Regions from separate parts of the Pseudomonas sp. GD03842 genome, predicted to be linked through region 3. Evidence: predicted binding sites of a transcription regulator. Region 3 holds the regulator's gene; each other region holds the start of a gene.
The links. Region 3 encodes sigma-54, which starts transcription at its own class of promoters, with help from an activator protein. Its sites were predicted from a motif close to ANTGGCATNNANNTTGCTNT; they were not measured.
Positions count from the first base shown of each region.

Region 1: glnA (glutamate--ammonia ligase) is a predicted target of sigma-54. The motif match lies at 1,128-1,147, and genes of this name have one in related genera.
Region 2: nirB (nitrite reductase large subunit NirB) is a predicted target of sigma-54. The motif match lies at 2,583-2,602, and genes of this name have one in related genera.
Region 4: N5D61_RS00350 (CmpA/NrtA family ABC transporter substrate-binding protein) is a predicted target of sigma-54. The motif match lies at 2,821-2,840, and genes of this name have one in related genera.

Region 1 covers NZ_JAOCEA010000008.1:7,317-12,223, reverse strand. Annotated here, with positions in the region: gene thiI (tRNA uracil 4-sulfurtransferase ThiI) at 1-913, opposite strand, end outside; gene glnA (glutamate--ammonia ligase) at 1,244-2,650, shown strand; gene N5D61_RS12880 (chorismate mutase) at 2,858-3,418, shown strand; gene N5D61_RS12875 (DUF4124 domain-containing protein) at 3,546-4,067, shown strand; gene N5D61_RS12870 (DUF4124 domain-containing protein) at 4,051-4,695, shown strand.
Region 2 covers NZ_JAOCEA010000009.1:217,533-222,439, reverse strand. Annotated here, with positions in the region: gene N5D61_RS15155 (bifunctional nitrate reductase/sulfite reductase flavoprotein subunit alpha) at 1-2,201, opposite strand, end outside; gene nirB (nitrite reductase large subunit NirB) at 2,802-4,907, shown strand, end outside.
Region 3 covers NZ_JAOCEA010000004.1:215,174-220,080, reverse strand. Annotated here, with positions in the region: gene lptC (LPS export ABC transporter periplasmic protein LptC) at 1-431, shown strand, start outside; gene lptA (lipopolysaccharide transport periplasmic protein LptA) at 418-966, shown strand; gene lptB (LPS export ABC transporter ATP-binding protein) at 966-1,691, shown strand; gene N5D61_RS08090 (RNA polymerase factor sigma-54) at 1,877-3,379, shown strand; gene raiA (ribosome-associated translation inhibitor RaiA) at 3,455-3,763, shown strand; gene ptsN (PTS IIA-like nitrogen regulatory protein PtsN) at 3,776-4,240, shown strand; gene rapZ (RNase adapter RapZ) at 4,243-4,907, shown strand, end outside.
Region 4 covers NZ_JAOCEA010000001.1:71,449-76,355, reverse strand. Annotated here, with positions in the region: gene rlmKL (bifunctional 23S rRNA (guanine(2069)-N(7))-methyltransferase RlmK/23S rRNA (guanine(2445)-N(2))-methyltransferase RlmL) at 1-741, opposite strand, end outside; gene rmf (ribosome modulation factor) at 1,323-1,538, shown strand; gene N5D61_RS00355 (quinone-dependent dihydroorotate dehydrogenase) at 1,695-2,717, opposite strand; gene N5D61_RS00350 (CmpA/NrtA family ABC transporter substrate-binding protein) at 2,984-4,192, shown strand; gene N5D61_RS00345 (ANTAR domain-containing response regulator) at 4,202-4,777, shown strand.

The DNA.
Region 1 (4,907 bases), on a different contig from region 3:
CCGAAAGGTTCGGCAGCGTCTGGCTCGACACCTGGGAAATCGCCTCGCCGGTGACCAGCGCATCGATCTCGAGGCGGTCGGCCATTCGGCTCGCTGCGCGCAACATCATACGCTTCAATACGACACCCATATGACTGTCGTCGACTTTCCCGAGAATTTCTCCCAGCACTTCCTCGAACGGCACACTGATGAACAGCACACGCTGAGAGCTGGCGTACTTTTTCCAGAGGAAATGGGCCACTTCCATCACGCCCAATTCATGCGCACGACCACCCAGGTTGAAGAAGCAGAAATGGCTCATCATCCCGCGCCGGATGATGTGGTAGGCAGCCACGGTCGAGTCGAAGCCGCCGGACATCAGCACCAACGTCTGTTCCAGCGAACCCAGTGGATAACCGCCGATGCTGTCATGTTGGCTGTGAATGACGAACAGGCGCTGATCGCGAATCTCGATCCGCACCTCGACTTCGGGCGCCTTCAGCGAAATGCCCGCTGCACCGCACTCGCGGCGCAGTTTGCTACCCACGTAGCGCTCGACATCCATCGAGCTGAAATCATGGTGGCCGCCACGCTTGCAGCGCACCGAGAAAATCTTGCCGGGCAACGCATGGCCGAAGTGCAGTTTGCACTTTTCGTAAATGTCGTCCATGTCGCCCAGCGGGTATTCGTCGATCTGCAGAAAATGTGTGATCCCCGGCATGCAACTGAGGCGCTGGGTCATCTCGTGCAGCACTTTCGTATCCTCGACCTTCGTTTCGACCTCCAGGTTGTCCCACACGCCATCGACCACCAGTGCCGGGTCCAGATCGCGGAGCACGGTACGGATGTTCTTGGCCAGCTGTTTGATGAAGCGCTTGCGCACAGGCCGGCTTTTGATGGTGATTTCTGGAAAAACTTTGACGATTAGTTTCATGAAAACAGCGCGCGAGGTGCCGGTCGAAAAAGGGGGGCGCGGATTATAGCGGAAATTGCTCAAGGTTTAACCAGTTATCGTACGCCCGATCATCAGCGCACCAAAAATGCACTGTATACAATTATCAAGCACCATAAAGGTGCGCCCATTTTCAGAAATGCGACGTTTTGCGCCGCAAAAACGGGTGTTTCGAGCGAGAAACCCAACACGGGGCACTGGCATGCAAATTGCTCCCTTGTGAGGCAGGTTGCCTTGGCCGACTATCGCGCCCGGCATCACCCAAATTGAAGGGCCAACAACTACCCAGCCCTATTCCACCCGGAGGACAGCATGTCGAAGTCGGTTCAACTCATCAAAGATCATGACGTTAAGTGGATTGATCTGCGCTTCACGGACACCAAAGGCAAGCAGCAGCACGTCACCATGCCAGCGCGCGATGCACTGGACGACGACTTCTTCGAAGTCGGCAAGATGTTCGACGGTTCGTCCATCTCCGGCTGGAAAGGCATCGAAGCCTCCGACATGATCCTGCTGCCGGACGACGAAACCGCCGTTCTGGACCCGTTCACCGAAGAGCCGACCCTGATTTTGGTGTGCGACATCATCGAACCTTCGACCATGCAAGGTTACGACCGCGACCCACGCGCCATCGCTCACCGCGCTGAGGAATACCTGAAGTCCACCGGGATCGGTGACACCGTATTCGTCGGCCCTGAGCCAGAATTCTTCATTTTCGATTCGGTACAGTTCAAATCCGACATCTCCGGTTCCATGTTCAAGATCTTCTCCGAACAGGGTTCGTGGATGACTGACCAGGAAGTCGAAGGCGGCAACAAAGGTCACCGTCCAGGCGTCAAAGGCGGTTACTTCCCGGTTCCACCGGTCGACCACGACCACGAAATCCGTACTGCCATGTGCAACGCACTGGAAGAAATGGGCCTGACCGTCGAAGTTCACCACCACGAAGTGGCGACTGCCGGCCAGAACGAAATCGGCGTCAAGTTCAACACCCTGGTGAAGAAAGCCGACGAAACCCAGACCCTGAAGTACGTGGTGCACAACGTCGCCGACGCCTACGGCCGTACCGCCACCTTCATGCCTAAGCCTCTGTACGGCGATAACGGTTCGGGCATGCACGTTCACATGTCCATCTCCAAGGATGGCAAGAACACCTTCGCAGGCGAAGGCTATGCCGGCCTGTCCGATACCGCTCTGTACTTCATCGGCGGCATCATCAAGCACGGTAAGGCGCTGAACGGCTTCACCAACCCGTCGACCAACTCCTACAAGCGTCTGGTCCCAGGTTTCGAAGCACCGGTGATGCTGGCCTACTCGGCGCGCAACCGTTCCGCCTCTATCCGCATTCCGTACGTCTCCAGCCCTAAAGGCCGTCGTATCGAAGCACGCTTCCCAGACCCGGCTGCCAACCCATACCTGGCTTTCTCGGCGCTGCTGATGGCTGGCCTGGACGGTATCCAGAACAAGATCCACCCAGGCGATGCCGCTGACAAGAACCTGTACGACCTGCCGCCAGAAGAAGCAGCAGAGATCCCACAAGTTTGCGGCAGCCTGAAAGAAGCCCTGGAAGAGCTGGACAAGGGCCGTGCCTTCCTGACCAAAGGCGGCGTATTCAGCGACGATTTCATCGACGCTTACATCGCTCTGAAGTCGGAAGAAGAAATCAAGGTCCGCACCTTCGTTCACCCACTGGAATACGACCTGTACTACAGCGTCTGATTCTGCGGCGGTTCGATAAGAGGCCTCCTTCGGGAGGCCTTTTTTGTGCCCGTCATTTAAGGCGCGTCTTGACGGCGGGTATAGCATGAGCGTGTCGAACTCATAGGTGAGTGGTACATGTTTATCGTTTTTTCCGACCGTATTTCGTGAATACTGTCCCACCTTCTTTCCTGCCTGGATGCCGTTATGACTGGCCCACTCTCAAGAATGCCAGCCTCCCCCTGGCTGATGCTTTTCGCCGCAGCCCTGACCACCGGTTGCGCCACCCCATCGGCGGCCTCCGCCCCTCCCGCACTTCGCCCGCTGATCGAGGCGATGAATCAGCGCCTCGACATCGCGACCGATGTCGCGCGAAGCAAGTTCTACAGCGGCAAGCCGGTGCAGGACACCGAGCGCGAGCAACAGGTGATCGCCAATGCGCAGGGGCAGGCGACCCGTTATGGGCTGGAAAAAGATGACGTGCGTCGTTTCATGACGGCCCAGATCGACGCCAACAAGATGGTCCAATACGCACGGCTGGAACACTGGCATACCACTCAACCCCCCGAGACTCCAGGTGAAAGCCTGACCGCGGGCATTCGCACGCGGCTCGACGCGCTGCAGCCGGTCATGATGCAGAAATACGCAGCGTTCCAGACGTTCCGCCATGACAAGGCATGCCGAGACTGGGTGCAGGTCGAGATCCAGCGCCAGACGACCGATCCGATCGCGGTCACCGCGCTGCAGCGGGCGTCCGACAGCCTATGCCTGCCGGCGGATGACCGCTGATCCCGAGAACTGCCCGAGCACACCAACCGTGATGTTGGTTTTGCTCTATGCTGGCCCCAATGTCTGACGCTATGGAAATAGCGCAGGTCTTGCTGGACGTTTTTCCGATCGTGGTCATGGAGTGTTCATGCGTCAAAGCCTCGCCTTAGTGCTGCTGTTGCTTGCGCTTCCCGCTGTCGCGCAGATTTACAAATATACCGACGCCAACGGCAACACCGCCTATAGCAATCAACCACCCGATGGCACCAAGGCTGAAGCGGTCAACCTGCCACCGCTCAACAGCGTCGATACCGTTGCGCCAGCACCTCCCCCACCAGGTCCAGCACCTGCTCAGAACCAGCAAGCGGCCGCGACATACCAGGTGCTTGAATTGACAGACCTGCCTGACGGAGAAGCCTTGCGCGCCAACAACGGCTCATTCACCGTTGGCGTCGCCATACAGCCGCGCCTACAGCCCGGTCACATGTTGCAATTGATGATTGACGGCAGACCTTATGGGCCGCCCAGCAATATCCCGCGCTTCCAGGTTCTGGAGCAGGACCGGGGCGAGCACAGTCTTTCGGTGCAGGTGTTACAGGGCTCCGAGATCGTCCAGCAGAGCCAGACCGTCAACCTGACCGTGCAGCGCGTTCATGTCGGCAAGCCTTGAAGTGAGCTGGGCACGCGTCGCGCTGCTATGTCTGTTGATAACGCTGACTCAAACGGCCGTTGCCGACGTCTACACCTACATCGATGCCGAAGGAAACCGGGTATTCACCGATCAGCCGCACAAGAACGCGAAGAAGGTGCCGATCGCCCCAAGTAACGAAATCCGGTCGACGCCGAAGAAGCCGTCGCAGACGTCCAGCACCCGGCCAAAGCCTGGTCCGCTCTTCCATTACCAGTTGGTCCGTATCCTGGCGCCGGAGCCGGACAGTACCCTTCGGGATATGCAGGGCAATCTGATCGTGACCGTCACCAACGACCCGGCGCTGCAACCCGGCCATACCTACCGCCTGCTGCTGGATAACCAGGTCTATGCAGAAGGTGGTCGCAGTCCGGTGTTTCCAATGACCAACATCGACCGGGGGACCCATCAACTGTCGATTGAAATCGTCGACGAATTCGGTCGTGTAGCCGAGCGCACCCCCAACCAACCCTTTCACCTGATGCGTATCTCCCTGGCGCAAAAGCGCCTCGCCCAACCCTGCAAAGTCGACGATTACGGCGTACGTCCCGAATGCCCCCTCAAAGACAAACCTCCTGAAGAAAGCAGCATCCTGCCTTTCTTCAGATAATCGGCGCCATTTCAACTAAGCTCCAAAACAGTGCACAACCTGAACGAGCCGAGCGTTCGAAAGCCCATTTTGGTTCACGACCAAGGACGCGCTGCGCCCTTATTGCGCTGACGGTGCAAAAAAAGTCCGAAATGCGTCATCGGGCGCTTCTTTTCGGAGCCTTGGTTTGGTTTTTGCAATCTCATGAGCCAAGCACCGTATCAGCGGCTATC
Region 2 (4,907 bases), on a different contig from region 3:
TCCTCGTCGCCGTTGGCCTGCGGCAGATCGAGAAATTGATGACCGATCAGTTCGACTTTCTTCAACGCCACCGCACAGCACTTGAATTCCGGCTGCTGCGAGAGAGGATCGACCGCGTCGCTGGTCACGGCGTTGATGGCCAGGTTGTCACCATATACGTCGTTCCAGTGAAACGGCGCGAAGCAATTGCCTGGCAGCACGCGATCCGTGACCAGCGCAGGCAACACGGCACGGCCCCGGACAGACCGCACTTCTACGGCGTCCTGGTCGACGATGCCCAACACTTCGGCGTCCTCGGGATGAATTTCGATGAAGGGACCTGGGTTGAGCGTGTTCAGGGTGGCAACTTTGCCGGTCTTGGTCAGCGTATGCCATTGATGCTGCAGGCGGCCGGTATTGAGCACCATCGGGAACGCATCGCTGGGCATTTCGGCGGGCAACAGGTGCGGGCGTGGCATGAACTGCGCCTTGCCGGACGGGGTGGCGAACACGATGGCCGGACGACGGCCCTGATCGTCCAACTTCAGCGTTTGGCTGACGCCGGTATTGAGGTAGCGCACTGGATTTCGCGAGCCCTCGCCGTCGGGCGCAATCGGCCATTGCAAAGGTTGATCACGCAAACGCGAATATGAGGCACCGCGAATGTCGTAACCGGTCTTGGGGTTCCACGCCTGTTTGATCTCCTCGAATACCGCTTCAGCAGAGGCATAGCTGAACGCCTCGGCAAAGCCCATTTCGCAGGCCACCCGCGCGATGATCTGCCAGTCGGCCATGGCCTCGCCAGGTGCCTGAACCGCCTTTTGCGTCAGGCAGAGGTTGCGCTCGGAATTGATCATCACCCCTTCCGCTTCGGCCCAGAGCGCCCCGGGCAACAAGATGTCGGCGTAGCGGTTGGTCTCGGTGTCGAGATAGGCATCTTGAACGATGACCAACTCAGCCGCCTGCAGGGCCTCGATGACGGCCCCGCGGTTGGCGACGCTGGCCACCGGGTTGGTGCAGATGATCCAACAGGCCTTGATCCGGCCGTCACGCATTTGCTCGAACAGATCAATGGTGCCCCCTCCCACCTTCTGAGCCAGACTGCCCTGGGGGATCGCCCACAGCTGTTCCACGAACCGGCGATCTTCTTCGACGAGTACCGAACGCTGCCCGGGAAGTCCCGGCCCCATATAGCCCATTTCGCGGCCGCCCATCGCATTGGGTTGGCCGGTCAAGGAAAACGGACCGCTGCCAGGACGACAAATCGCCCCCGTGGCCAAATGCAGGTTGCACAGCGCGTTGGTATTCCAGGTGCCATGGGTGCTTTGGTTCAAGCCCATGGTCCAGCAGCTCATCCATTCGGGCGCCTGGCCGATCATCTGCGCGGCTCGCCGAATGGCGCTTTCCGCCAGGCCGGTCAGTTGCGCGACCCGGGACGGCGTGTAGTCGGCGAGAAATCCCGGCATGGCTTCCCAGCCTTCGGTATAGGCGGCAATGAAAGCGGTATCGATGTCACCGTTTTGCAGCAGCAAATGCAGCAAACCGTTGAGCAGCGCCAGATCGGTGCCGGGGTTGATCTGCAGGAACAGGTCGGCCTTGTCTGCCGTGGCCGTGCGCCGCGGGTCGACGACGATCAGCCTGGCCCCGGCCTTGACCCGATCCATCATGCGCAGAAACAGGATCGGGTGACAGTCCGCCATGTTCGCGCCGATGACGAAAAACAGCGTCGCTTTATCGAAATCATCGTAGGCGCCGGGCGGCCCGTCCGAGCCAAGCGACAGCTTGTAGCCGCTGCTCGCACTGGCCATGCACAACCGCGAGTTCGATTCGATGTGATTCGTCCGTACGAAGCCTTTGGCTAACTTGTTAGCCAGATACTGGGCCTCAAGAGACAGTTGTCCCGAGACATAAAAGGCCAGTGCGTCTGGGCCGTCCCGGTCGAGGATCGACCTCAGCCGACGCGCCGTCTCACGGATTGCACTGTCGATGGCGGCAGGTATTGGGTCCTGATCCGGGTGACGGCGTACGTAGGCCGACGCCATGCGCCCTGGCGCGGCAATCGCCTGACCGCACGTGGTGCCCTTGGTGCACAGACGGCCGAGATTGGCGGGATGAGCTTTGTCACCGCGGACCTTGACCACGCGATTGTCCTCGACCTGCATGACGATGCCGCAACCGACACCACAATAAGGACACACACTTCGTACGCTGTTGCTCGCCATATCCCACCTTCCAGAAACGAAAAAGACGCCTTGTTCTCCACCCTCAGATGACGGGGAGTACACGGCGCCTTTGTCGTGAAGTGGGCAATCGGCGTTGATTGCCTGTGTTCGGGCATCTGCAAACGCCAGGCCAGTCATGGCCAGGTGCCGAAACGATGAGGCTTGGCTCTATAAAGAGTGAACGCGCACCCCCTGCACGACGGCTTCAGGCTGGGGCAATACGAACGCACATGCACCTTTTCCGTGCCAAATGTGATCGGCGTGTTCTGGGTTCTGCCCGCTTGATCGCAAGCAAGTCGCGGCGGTTTGTTCGTGGTGATCGCCTGCGTTTCCTGGCACCCGGGGGCGGTAAAGGGGCCGAGGGTCAACGAATCGGTAACCACTGGCACAACCGTTGCTTTGCTCTAACCATGTCCAGCCCATGTTGGCTGGCAGCCCCCGCCGATCAACGAGGATCCGCCAAGGGGCCACACAGGTTCCGCTGACAGCGCTGTCGAGCGGACCCCTTGAACAGAACAGGCAAAGGCGCCTGGAACCCATAGGTTCCGGGCGCCTTTTTTTTGCTTTCGAAAACCTGATTGGCCTAGGCCGGGACTCGAAATGAACGCTAATGTCGCCCCTCTTGAAGCTGTGCAGACCCTGATCGTCGTCGGTAATGGCATGGTCGGCCATCACTGCGTGGAGCAACTGATCGCTGCCGGTGCGCTCGACCGCTATCGTATCCACGTGTTTGGCGAAGAAGGCCAACGCGCTTACGACCGCGTTCACCTCTCCGAATACTTCACAGGCCGGGACGCCGAGTCACTGGCCTTGAGCGAGGCAATGCTTTACGAACGCCCTGGGCTCACCCTGCACCTGGGCGTGCCCGTGCTGGAAATCGACCGCGTCCGCCGTGAAGTGATCACCGCCCATGGCTGCTTTGGCTATGACAAGCTGGTGTTGGCGACAGGCTCGTACCCTTTCGTACCGCCAATCGAAGGCGCCGAAGGCCATTCGCGCTTGGTGTATCGCACCCTGAACGACCTTGACACCATTCGCGCCGCGGCCCGCCAGGCCAAACGCGGCGTGGTGGTCGGCGGTGGTCTGCTGGGCCTGGAAGCCGCCAATGCCCTCAAATCCCTGGGGCTGGAGGCCCATGTGGTGGAATTCGCCCCGCGCCTGATGCCGGTGCAACTCGATGACTTCGGCGGCGCGGCATTGAAGGCCCGTATCGAAGCGCTGGGCGTGGGCGTGCACCTGTCGCGAGCGACGCAATCGATCACGGCGGGAGAAACGTACCGCTACCGCATGAATTTCGCCTCAGATGAATACCTTGAAACCGACCTGATCGTATTTTCGGCAGGCATTCGGCCTCAGGACGCGCTTGCCCGCCAATGCGGCCTGGAACTGGGCCCTCGGGGCGGGATCGCCATCGACGAACATTGCCGTACCGGCGACGCCGACATTTTCGCCATCGGCGAGTGCGCGGCCTGGAACGGCAGCGTATTCGGCCTGGTCGCACCGGGGTATCAAATGGCACGCAATGTGGCCGCACAACTGTGCGGTCAAGCGGCCGAGCCGTTCTTCGGCGCCGATATGTCGACCAAGCTGAAGTTGCTGGGCGTCGATGTCGGCTCGATCGGCGATGCCCACGGCGCACTGGCCGGCGCACGCAGTTACCGCTTCATCGATGAGGCAACGGCCAGTTATCGCCGTCTGGTCGTCTCCGCCGATGGCAAGCGGGTACTCGGAGCGGTTTTGGTGGGCGACAACAGCTATTACGACACACTGCTGCAATACGCACAGAACGGCATAAAGCTGCCCGCCGACCCGGCCAGCCTGATCATGCCGCAGAGTGAAGGCGCCCCAACGCTGGGGGCCGATGCCCTTCCGGCCACGGCCACCGTGTGTTCCTGCCACAACGTCAGCAAGGGCTCGATCTGCTCGGCCATCGACAGCGGCTGCACGGACCTGGCGGCGATCAAGGCCTGCACCAAGGCAGCCACCGGGTGCGGCGGCTGTGCGGCCTTGTTGAAAAGCGTGTTCGAACACGAACTGACCGCTCGCGGCGTGGCCGTGGACAAAAGCCTGTGCGAGCACTTCGCCTATACCCGTCAGGAGCTATACGCCTTCGCTCGGGTCGAAAAAATCGAAACATTCGAAGACATGCTCACCCGTCACGGCAAGGGCCATCTTGGTTGCGACATCTGCAAGCCAGCGGTCGGCTCGATCCTTGCGTCTTGCTGGAACAAGCCGATCATGGACCCTTCATTGGTGCCCCTCCAGGACACGAACGACACATTCATGGCCAACATGCAGAAGAACGGCAGCTACTCGGTGGTGCCGCGCATTCCCGCTGGCGAGATCACCCCGGACGGCCTGATCGCGATTGGCGCGGTGGCGAAGAAATACGACCTGTACACCAAAATCACCGGCGGCCAGCGCATCGACCTGTTCGGCGCCCAGTTGCACGAATTGCCGGACATCTGGGCCGAGCTGATCGCCGCCGGGTTCGAGACGGGGCACGCCTATGGGAAGTCGACCCGCACGGTGAAATCCTGCGTGGGCAGCACGTGGTGTCGCTACGGCGTGCAGGACAGCGTGCAGATGGCATTGCGTATCGAGGACCGCTACAAGGGGCTGCGCTCGCCGCACAAACTGAAATTCGCGGTGTCGGGCTGCACCCGGGAATGCGCCGAAGCCCAGAGCAAGGACATTGGCGTGATC
Region 3 (4,907 bases):
ATGCGACGAACGCCCACAGCATCCAGTACCTGGAAGACGGCTCGGTCCAGTACGACCTGACGGCGGACAAGGTGGAGCACCTCAAGGCCACAGACGTGACACTGATGACGACGCCTGTCCTGGCGATGTACCGCGGAACGGAATTTCCGTGGCATGTGAAAAGCGTGCGCGCTGAAGTCTCACCTGGCGGCGACCACGTCGAGCTGATCGACGATGTGCGCATCAACCGCACCGACGAAAAGAACCGCACCACGATCATCACCAGCACCCGCATGACCGTCTTCCCTCAGAAGCAATATGCGGAAACCGCGCAACCCGTTAGAATCGACGGATTTAACGGCGTGAGCACCGGTACGGGTATGAAGGCCTATCTAAAAGAAAGCAGGATTCACCTGCTATCGAATGCAAGAGGACAGTATGAGGCTCCTTAAAACCCTCCCTATTTTGCTCGGCTTGGGCGCAGCACTGGGAAGCGTGAGCGCCTGGGCTCTGCCGAACGATCAGGATCAGCCTATCCGTATCCAGGCCGACGACGCCCAGCTGGATGATAAACAAGGCATCGCCACCTACACCGGGAATGTGATCATTACCCAAGGCTCGATGAAGGTCACCGGCAACAAGGTGACCATGACGCGCACTCCGGCGGGCGACATCGACGTCGTGACTTCCGTGGGTAACCTTGCGTATTTCGAACAGCTGCAGACGGCAGGTGATCCGAAACCCGTTCAGGGCTGGGGCGTAACGATTCAGTACCATGCTCCGCAAAACCGGGTCGTGCTGATCGACAAGGCCAAGGTTGTCGACAAGGACAACAACACCACCCAGGGCGAGAAGATTGTCTATGACACCGTGCGCAAGCTGGCGAGCGCCGGCCGCGCCAACGGCAGCAAGGTCACCGAATCGCGCCCTCGCGTCGACATGGTGATCCAGCCGAAAAAGAAAACCGACCAGCAGAAGGCCCAGTAATGGCAACGCTGAAAGCCCAACACCTGGCCAAGTCCTACAAGGCTCGCCAGGTCGTCCGTGACGTCAGCCTGTCCATCGACAGCGGCCAGATCGTTGGCCTCCTGGGGCCGAACGGCGCAGGCAAGACGACCTGCTTCTACATGATCGTCGGCCTGGTGCAGGCCGATCAGGGCCGCGTGCTGATCGACGATCAGGATGTGAGCCATCAGCCCATGCACGGTCGCGCCCGCGCCGGTATTGGCTATCTGCCGCAGGAAGCCTCGATCTTCCGCAAGCTGTCGGTCTCGGACAACATCATGGCCATCCTCGAGACCCGCAAGGACCTCGACCGCGCCGGGCGTCGCAAGGAGCTGGAAAGCCTGCTCCAGGAATTTCACATCACCCACATCCGCGACAACCTGGGCATGAGCCTGTCGGGTGGTGAGCGCCGCCGTGTGGAAATTGCACGGGCCTTGGCCACCTCCCCCAAGTTCATCCTGCTGGACGAACCTTTCGCCGGTGTCGACCCTATCTCCGTTGGCGACATCAAGCAGATCATCCACCACCTGAAAGCGAAAGGCATCGGCGTTCTGATCACTGATCACAATGTCCGTGAAACGCTCGATATCTGCGAAACAGCCTACATCGTTAACGATGGGCAGCTCATCGCAGAGGGTGATGCCGAAACGATCCTTGCCAACCAATTGGTGAAGGAAGTGTACCTCGGCCACGAGTTCCGCCTTTAAAAGGCCGATGACGAGCGGGTGGCGAGTGAACGCAGCATGCGGCTCATCGCCAACCTCGCATTAACTGCCATCACACTCTAGGCAAACGAGCCGCTTTCAGGCATATAATTTGCTTAGTTTGGCGCCTCGGCGCCTCGTAGTGGATGGCGCGAGCGCGCCGGCGAATAAGGTATTAAGCCCCTGCCATGAAACCTTCGCTAGTCTTGAGAATGGGCCAGCAGCTGACGATGACGCCGCAGCTGCAACAGGCCATCCGCTTGCTCCAATTGTCGACGCTGGATCTTCAACAGGAAATCCAGGAGGCATTGGAATCCAACCCCATGCTGGAACGCCAGGAAGAAGGCGACGATTTCGACAACGCTGATCCCATGGCCGATAACGTCGAAGCCAAGCCAGCTGCCGACGTTCAAGAACCGACATACCAGGAATCTTCGACCACCACGGTCGACAATCTCGAAGACGGCGAATGGGGCGACAGCGAACGCATTCCCAACGAACTGCCCGTCGATACGGCGTGGGAAGACATCTACCAGACCAGCGCCAGCAGCCTGCCAAGCAACGATGACGATGAGTGGGACTTCACCACCCGCACCTCGGCGGGTGAGAGCCTGCAAAGCCATCTGCTCTGGCAGTTGAACCTGGCGCCCATGTCCGACACCGACCGCCTGATTGCCGTCACGCTGATCGACTGCATCAACAACCAGGGATATCTGGACGAGTCGCTGGAGGAATTGCTCGACGCATTCGATCCAGAACTCGACATCGAACTGGACGAAATCGAAGCCGTCCTGCACCGCATCCAGCAGTTCGAACCGGCTGGCGTCGGTGCTAGGACGCTGAGCGAATGCCTGCTGCTGCAATTGCGCCAGCTTCCGGTGAAGACCAAGTGGTTGGCCGAAGCCCAGCGACTGGTCAGCGACTACATCGATTTGCTGGGCAGCCGCGATTACGCGCAATTGATGCGCCGGATGAAAATCAAGGAAGACGACCTGCGTCAGGTCATCGAGCTGGTTCAGAGCCTCAATCCCCGCCCCGGCTCGCAGATCGAGTCGACCGAAGCCGAATACGTCGTGCCGGACGTCATCGTGCGCAAGGACAACGAACGTTGGCTGGTCGAACTCAACCAGGAGGCAGTGCCGCGCCTGCGGGTGAATCCTCAGTACGCCGGTTTCGTGCGTCGCGCCGACACCAGTGCGGACAACACCTTCATGCGCAATCAGTTGCAGGAAGCGCGCTGGTTCATCAAGAGCCTGCAAAGCCGGAACGAGACCCTCATGAAAGTGGCGACCCAGATCGTCGAGCATCAGAGGGGTTTCCTGGAATACGGCGACGAGGCAATGAAACCCTTGGTGCTGCATGACATCGCAGAAGCGGTGGGCATGCACGAATCGACGATTTCACGCGTGACCACGCAGAAATTCATGCACACGCCCCGTGGCATCTATGAACTGAAGTACTTCTTTTCCAGTCACGTCAGCACCTCCGAAGGCGGTGAATGCTCGTCCACGGCGATCCGCGCGATCATCAAGAAACTGGTTGCCGCGGAAAATCAGAAAAAGCCGTTGAGCGACAGCAAGATCGCTGGTTTACTGGAGGCACAAGGCATTCAAGTGGCGCGTCGCACCGTCGCCAAGTATCGCGAATCTCTCGGGATAGCGCCTTCGAGCGAACGTAAGCGACTGATGTAACGCCACAGCCACAGCGTTCCAGTGGCAGGCATCCAAGCCTGCCTCTTAATGCACTGGCAACGAAGGAGAAGCTGTATGCAAGTCAACATCAGTGGACACCAACTGGAAGTCACCAAGCCTCTGCGCGAGTACGTCGAGCTGAAGCTGAAGAAGCTCGAAGGGCACTTTGACAAGATTACGAACGTGCAGGTGACGATGGCCGTCGAGAAGCTCAAACAGAAGATCGAGGCCACCTTGCATATCCCTGGTGGAGAGGTGGTTGCCATTGCGGAACATGACGACATGTACGCGGCGATCGACCTGCTCACGGACAAGCTCGACAGACAATTGCTCAAGCATAAGGAAAAGCAGCAAAGCATCCTCAAGGGTGCGGCAGCTCGCTGATACTCCCCATCCATGATCCGACTTGAAAACATCCTGACCCCTGGCCGTTCCTTGGTGAACGTGCCAGGCGGCAGTAAAAAAGCCGTACTGGAACAGATCGCCAGACTGATCGGGCAGCAAGTGCCCGAGTTCGACTGGGAAACTGTGTACGAAAGCCTCATTGCCCGCGAAAAACTGGGCTCGACCGGTTTCGGAAACGGCATCGCCATTCCGCACTGTCGGCTCAAGGGATGCAGTGCGCCGGTCAGCGCGGTGCTCCATCTGGAGCGGCCTGTTGACTTCGATGCCATCGACGGCGCGCCTGTAGACCTGCTTTTCGTCCTGCTCGTGCCCGAAGCGGCAACCGATGCTCATCTGGAGCTGCTGCGCCAGATCGCCAGCATGCTCGATCGCGCCGACGTCCGCGCCAGCCTGCGCGCGGCCAAAAGTAGCGATGAGCTCTACAACGTTGTGCTCCACGTCCAGAACGGCCACTGATCATGCGCATGATCATCGTCAGCGGTCGCTCCGGCTCTGGCAAGAGTACGGCCCTCGATGTTCTTGAAGACAGCGGCTTCTACTGCGTCGACAATCTGCCGGCCGGGCTGCTGCCCGAGCTCGCCGAACGCGCATTGATCAACACTGAACTGGCCGAACCGCTGCTCGCGGTCTCCATAGACGCGCGCAACCTGCCGAGCCATTTGACCCGCTTCCCGCGCATGCTCGAAGAGGTCCGTGGCCGACATATTCGCTGCGACGTGCTGTTTCTGGACGCTGAAGAATCCACCCTTCTCAAACGCTTTTCCGAAACCCGTCGCCGTCACCCCCTGAGTAACGCGACACGCTCGTTGGCCGAGGCCATCCGCGACGAAAAAACGCTGCTAGGGCCGATCATCGACCTCGCCGACCTGACCATCGACACGACTCACCTGAACCTGTATCAGCTGCGCGACACTTTGAAGTTGCGACTGCTGAACAAACCTGAGCCCGGCACGGCTTTCCTGATCGAGTCGTTCGGATTCAAGCGGGGAATGCCGGTCGACGCCGACTTGGTGTTCGATGTGCGCTGCTTGCCCAATCCCTACTGGAAACCCGAACTGCGCGAGCAATCCGGGCTCGATCAGCCGGTTGCCGACTACCTTGCAGCCCAACCCGACGTCGAAGA
Region 4 (4,907 bases), on a different contig from region 3:
GTGCAGCTTGCGCCAGAGCGCAGGGACATGGCCCAGCCACGCGGAAAAACCCCAGCGTTCGCGCTTGAGATTGGGCGCAATGTCCGCGGCGATCATCGCTGCTTCCACGAGAAACGTCCCCACGCCGCACATCGGGTCAGCCAGCGCGCCTCCTTCGGCAGCGATACGCGGCCAGCCCGAGCGGATCAGCACGGCAGCGGCGAGGTTTTCCTTGAGCGGCGCGGCGCCCTGCTGCAGGCGATAGCCCCGCTGGTGCAGGCTGTGGCCGGACAGGTCAAGGGAGAGAATCGCTTCACCGCGATCCAGACGCAGGTGGACACGCAGATCCGGGTTGAGCTTATCGATGGAAGGCCGCTCGCCATCGGGGGTCCGCAGCTTGTCGACGATGGCATCCTTGACCTTGAGAGCGCCGAAATGCGTGTTGTCGATGCCCGAGCCATGGCCGCTGAACTCCACCGCCAGAGTACCGTCGGGCTCCAGATGGTCTGCCCAGTCGATGTCATGGACGCCGTGATACAAGTCATCGGCGTTTTTCATCGTAAAGCGTTTGAGCACCAGCAGGACACGGTTGGCCAAACGCGACCACAGGCACAGCCGGTAGGCGGTTTCCATGTCGGCGATGCCGCGAATGGTCGAGGTATGTTCGCGGGTGTCCTGCAAGCCAAGCGCAGTGGCCTCCTCAGCGAGCAGGCTTTCCAGCCCTTTGGGACAGGTGAGGAAGAGTTCGTAGCGGTCCGACATAAGAATTCCAGAGCCATAAGGCGTAATGTGGCCAGGCAACGCGTTGCCCGCCCTGTTTCAAACAGGTGCCTTTCCGAGAGGACACCTGCGTGGCACACCCGTTGTGCCCATTTGCCGCAACGATACAGGTCGAAGGCGGCGGCGAAGCCCGTGGTCCAACTACCACCGGGTTCGCGAAATCTGATTTGAAAACATGATTCAGCACGACAACAAAGGGAATAAGAAGCCACAGAGGTGACCCTTCGTCGCTTTAAATCTGACGTCAATCAGCCATCACGGCCGCATGAGAACGCGTCGCACATTCGATCAGGGCCCCCCATATCAGGGGCTCGGCGGCAAAAAGCCCGGCGAATCCACCCATCACTTATGGCCTTAAAGCTTCAATCGTTACGTTCTTATGACAAAACGGTCATTCACACCCTTCGGTTCATTGGTTAGAAATCACCTCAGCCTTCGACGCAATGACGGGGGTGCAGAGCCCGCGACGCCGGCAGCGGGCGACGAAACGGCAGATGATTTCTGCCTGGCCTCAACCTGAGGTCTCCAGGGACATAACAGTCAACAAACGAGGGCAACACCCTATGAGAAGACTTAAGCGTGATCCGTTGGAAAGAGCTTTTTCGCGCGGATATCAATACGGCGTAACTGGTAAATCCCGTGAGCTTTGCCCATTTACTCTACCGTCGGTACGTCAAGCCTGGATCAACGGCTGGCGAGAGGGACGCGGCGACAACTGGGACGGTATGACCGGCACTGCGGGTATACACAGACTCAACGAACTTCACGCAGTCGGCTGACACCCTTTTCACTTGGGTGACCGACCTAATTAAGGTTTCTTAAAAAGAGATTCGACAATCAGATTCACTTCACACCTGCACCATGCACGTCCCATCCGGACGGCGGGCCAACGCCCAGGAGGGGTCCCTATGGGGACCCCTCTTTTCGTTTGAACCTCAACGGCCCATCGCCGCGATCGCATCCACCGATTCACGAATCAGCGCCGGGCCCTTGTAGATGAAGCCCGAATACACCTGCACCAGGCTCGCGCCAGCCGCGATCTTTTCCGCAGCATGGCGACCTTGGGTGATCCCGCCGGCGGCGATGATCGGCAGTTTGCCGCCCAACTCCGCAGCCAGCACCTTGACGATGTGGGTGCTCTTCTCGCGCACCGGCGCGCCCGACAACCCGCCCGCTTCGTCGGCGTGTGGCAGACTCTCGACGCCTTCACGGCTCAGGGTGGTGTTGGTGGCGATGACGGCGTCCATTCCCGATTCGAGCAACGCATGGGCAACGAGCACAGTCTCTTCGTCGCTCATGTCCGGGGCGATCTTGATCGCCAGCGGCACGCGTTTGCCATGGGTCTGCGTCAAGGCTTCCTGGCGCACACGCAGCGCTTCGAGCAGTTGCTTGAGCGAGTCGCCGAATTGCAGGCTGCGCAGACCCGGCGTGTTGGGCGAACTGACGTTGACCGTGACGTAGCTGGCGTGGGCATAGACCTTGTCCAGACAGATCAGGTAGTCGTCGACGGCGCGCTCCACCGGGGTGTCAAAATTCTTACCGATATTGATGCCCAGCACGCCGTTGTATCGAGCCGCCTGCACACGGCTGACCAGATGATCGACACCCAGGTTATTGAACCCCATGCGGTTGATGATCCCCTCCGCATGAGGCAGGCGGAAGATCCGAGGTTTCGGATTGCCTGGCTGAGCGCGTGGCGTCACGGTGCCGATCTCGACGAAACCGAAACCCAGTTGGGCGAAACCATCGATGGCCGCGCCATTCTTGTCCAGGCCGGCTGCCAGCCCCACCGGATTGGGGAACTGCAAGCCCATCACAGTCACCGGCAGGCGCATGGGTGCCTTGGTGAACACGCTATTGAGACCCAACCGACCCCCTGCGCCGATCAAATCGATGGACAGATCGTGAGAGGTTTCAGGGGAGAGTTTGAACAGTAACTGGCGGGCCAGGTTGTACATGGGCAGGCATGGCTCGTGAGAGGCTGAAGTCAGCCGCGGATTATAGACGTGCGCGAGGGTCAAGCGCGAGGCATGTCGTTAAGTTTGCCGTCTTGGAGAACTCGCTGGCATATGGCTTGCTTCGGATAGCGTCAAACGTGCAGTCCAACGGCGGGCTGCATTTGACAATGGCGTCGCGACCTTCTGGACGAAAGCCCGGAGGGCGCGGCGTTTTTTTTTTTGGAAGGTCGATGGCCCCCAACGCGCTTTCACGCGGAACCGAGCACATGAATGACAGCCTCCCTACGGCATTGGCCTGGGTCAACGGCAGCGACGCGCCGGAATTGAACAGCATCGACGTGGGCTTTATGCCGTTGACTGACTGCGCATCACTGATCGTCGCCGCCACTCAGGGTTTTTCCCAGCCATACGGCCTCAACATCCAACTACGGCGCCAGACGTCCTGGAGCAGCCTGCGCGATAACCTGGTCAATGGCGAACTGCATGCCGCCCATAGCCTGTATGGCCTGGTCTACGCAGCGCAACTGGGCATTGGCGTGGCGGCCCAGGACATGGCAGTGCTCATGGGGTTGAACCAGAATGGCCAGAGCATCAACCTGTCCACGGCGCTGCAGCAGGCAGGTGTGATCACTCCTGAAGCACTGGACCGCCATACGCACCAAAGCGGGACAAAACTGACCTTCGCCCAGACCCTGCCCACCGGCAATCACGCGATGTGGCTGTATTATTGGCTGGCCAGCCAAGGCATTCACCCGCTCGAGGATGTCGAGAGCGTCGTGGTGCCGCCACCCAAAATGGTTGAGCATCTCAAGGCCGGGCGAATCGATGGGTTCTGCGTGGGCGAACCCTGGGGGGCGAGCGCCGTCAACCAGCGGCTCGGTTTTACGCTTGCCACCAGCCAGACCATCTGGCCCGACCACCCGGAAAAGGTGCTGGGCTGCAGCCTGGCGTTTGTCGAGCAATACCCCAACACCGCACGAGCCCTGGTCATGGCAGTGCTGGAGGCCAGTCGCTTCATCGAGGGGAGCCTCGACAACCGCCGCAGTGCTGCGCAAATGCTCAGCGGCGTCGACTACGTGAACGCGCCGGTCGAGGATATCGAAGCACGATTGCTCGGCCACTACAGCGACGGGCTCGGTCATGAATGGCAGGATCACCACGCGGTCAGTTTTCACCGCAATGGCGAGGTGAACATGCCGTATCTGTCTGACGGGATGTGGTTCATGACGCAATTCCGCCGATGGGGGTTGCTGCGCGAAGACCCGGATTACCTGGCAGTTGCCCGCCAGGTCCAGCAGTTGGACCTGTATCGTCAAGCCGCCAGCGCCCTGAGCATAGAAGTGCCCTCTTCGCCCCTGCGCAGCAGCCAGTTGATCGATGGCAAGGTTTGGGACGGCCGCGATCCGGCAGGTTATGCCCGCAGCTTCACACTTCACGCGCTGGCCGGTGCCGCGCCTGACGCCAACGAACATTGAGGGCGGGATATGTTGCGCATCCTGCTGATCAACGATACGCCGAAAAAAGTCGGCCGCCTGAGAGCCGCACTGGTCGAGGCGGGTTTTGACGTCATCGACGAGTCCGGTCTGATCATCGACTTGCCGAAACGCGTTCAAGCGGTGCGACCCGATGTCATCCTGATCGACACCGAATCTCCCGGCCGCGATGTGATGGAGCAAGTGGTGCTGGTCACCCGCGATCTGCCCCGGCCTATCGTGATGTTCACCGATGAACACGACCCTGGTGTGATGCGCCAGGCCATCAAGTCGGGGGTTAGCGCGTACATCGTCGAAGGCATTCACGCGCAACGCTTGCAACCGATTCTCGACGTGGCCATGGCCCGCTTCGAGAGCGACCAGGATCTGCGCGCCCAGTTGCAGGCGCGCGACCAGCAATTGGCTGAGCGCAAACGCATCGAGACGGCCAAAGGCTTGCTGATGAAAATGAAAAACTGCAACGAGGAAGAGGCCTACACCTTGATGCGCAGGCAGGCCATGAGCCGACAGCAGAAGCTTGTTCAAGTCGCGGAACAGATCATTGCCATGAACGAATTGTTGGGCTGATGCCCCGTTACGCGCCTTTGGCCCACACTTTGCTTTAAAGAACACACAGGTAGCCAACGGCGGTTGCCCCCACTCACGACAAAGACGTCGCTCACCCTTTCGCCCTGCGCGAATCGGTGGCGACGTCTTT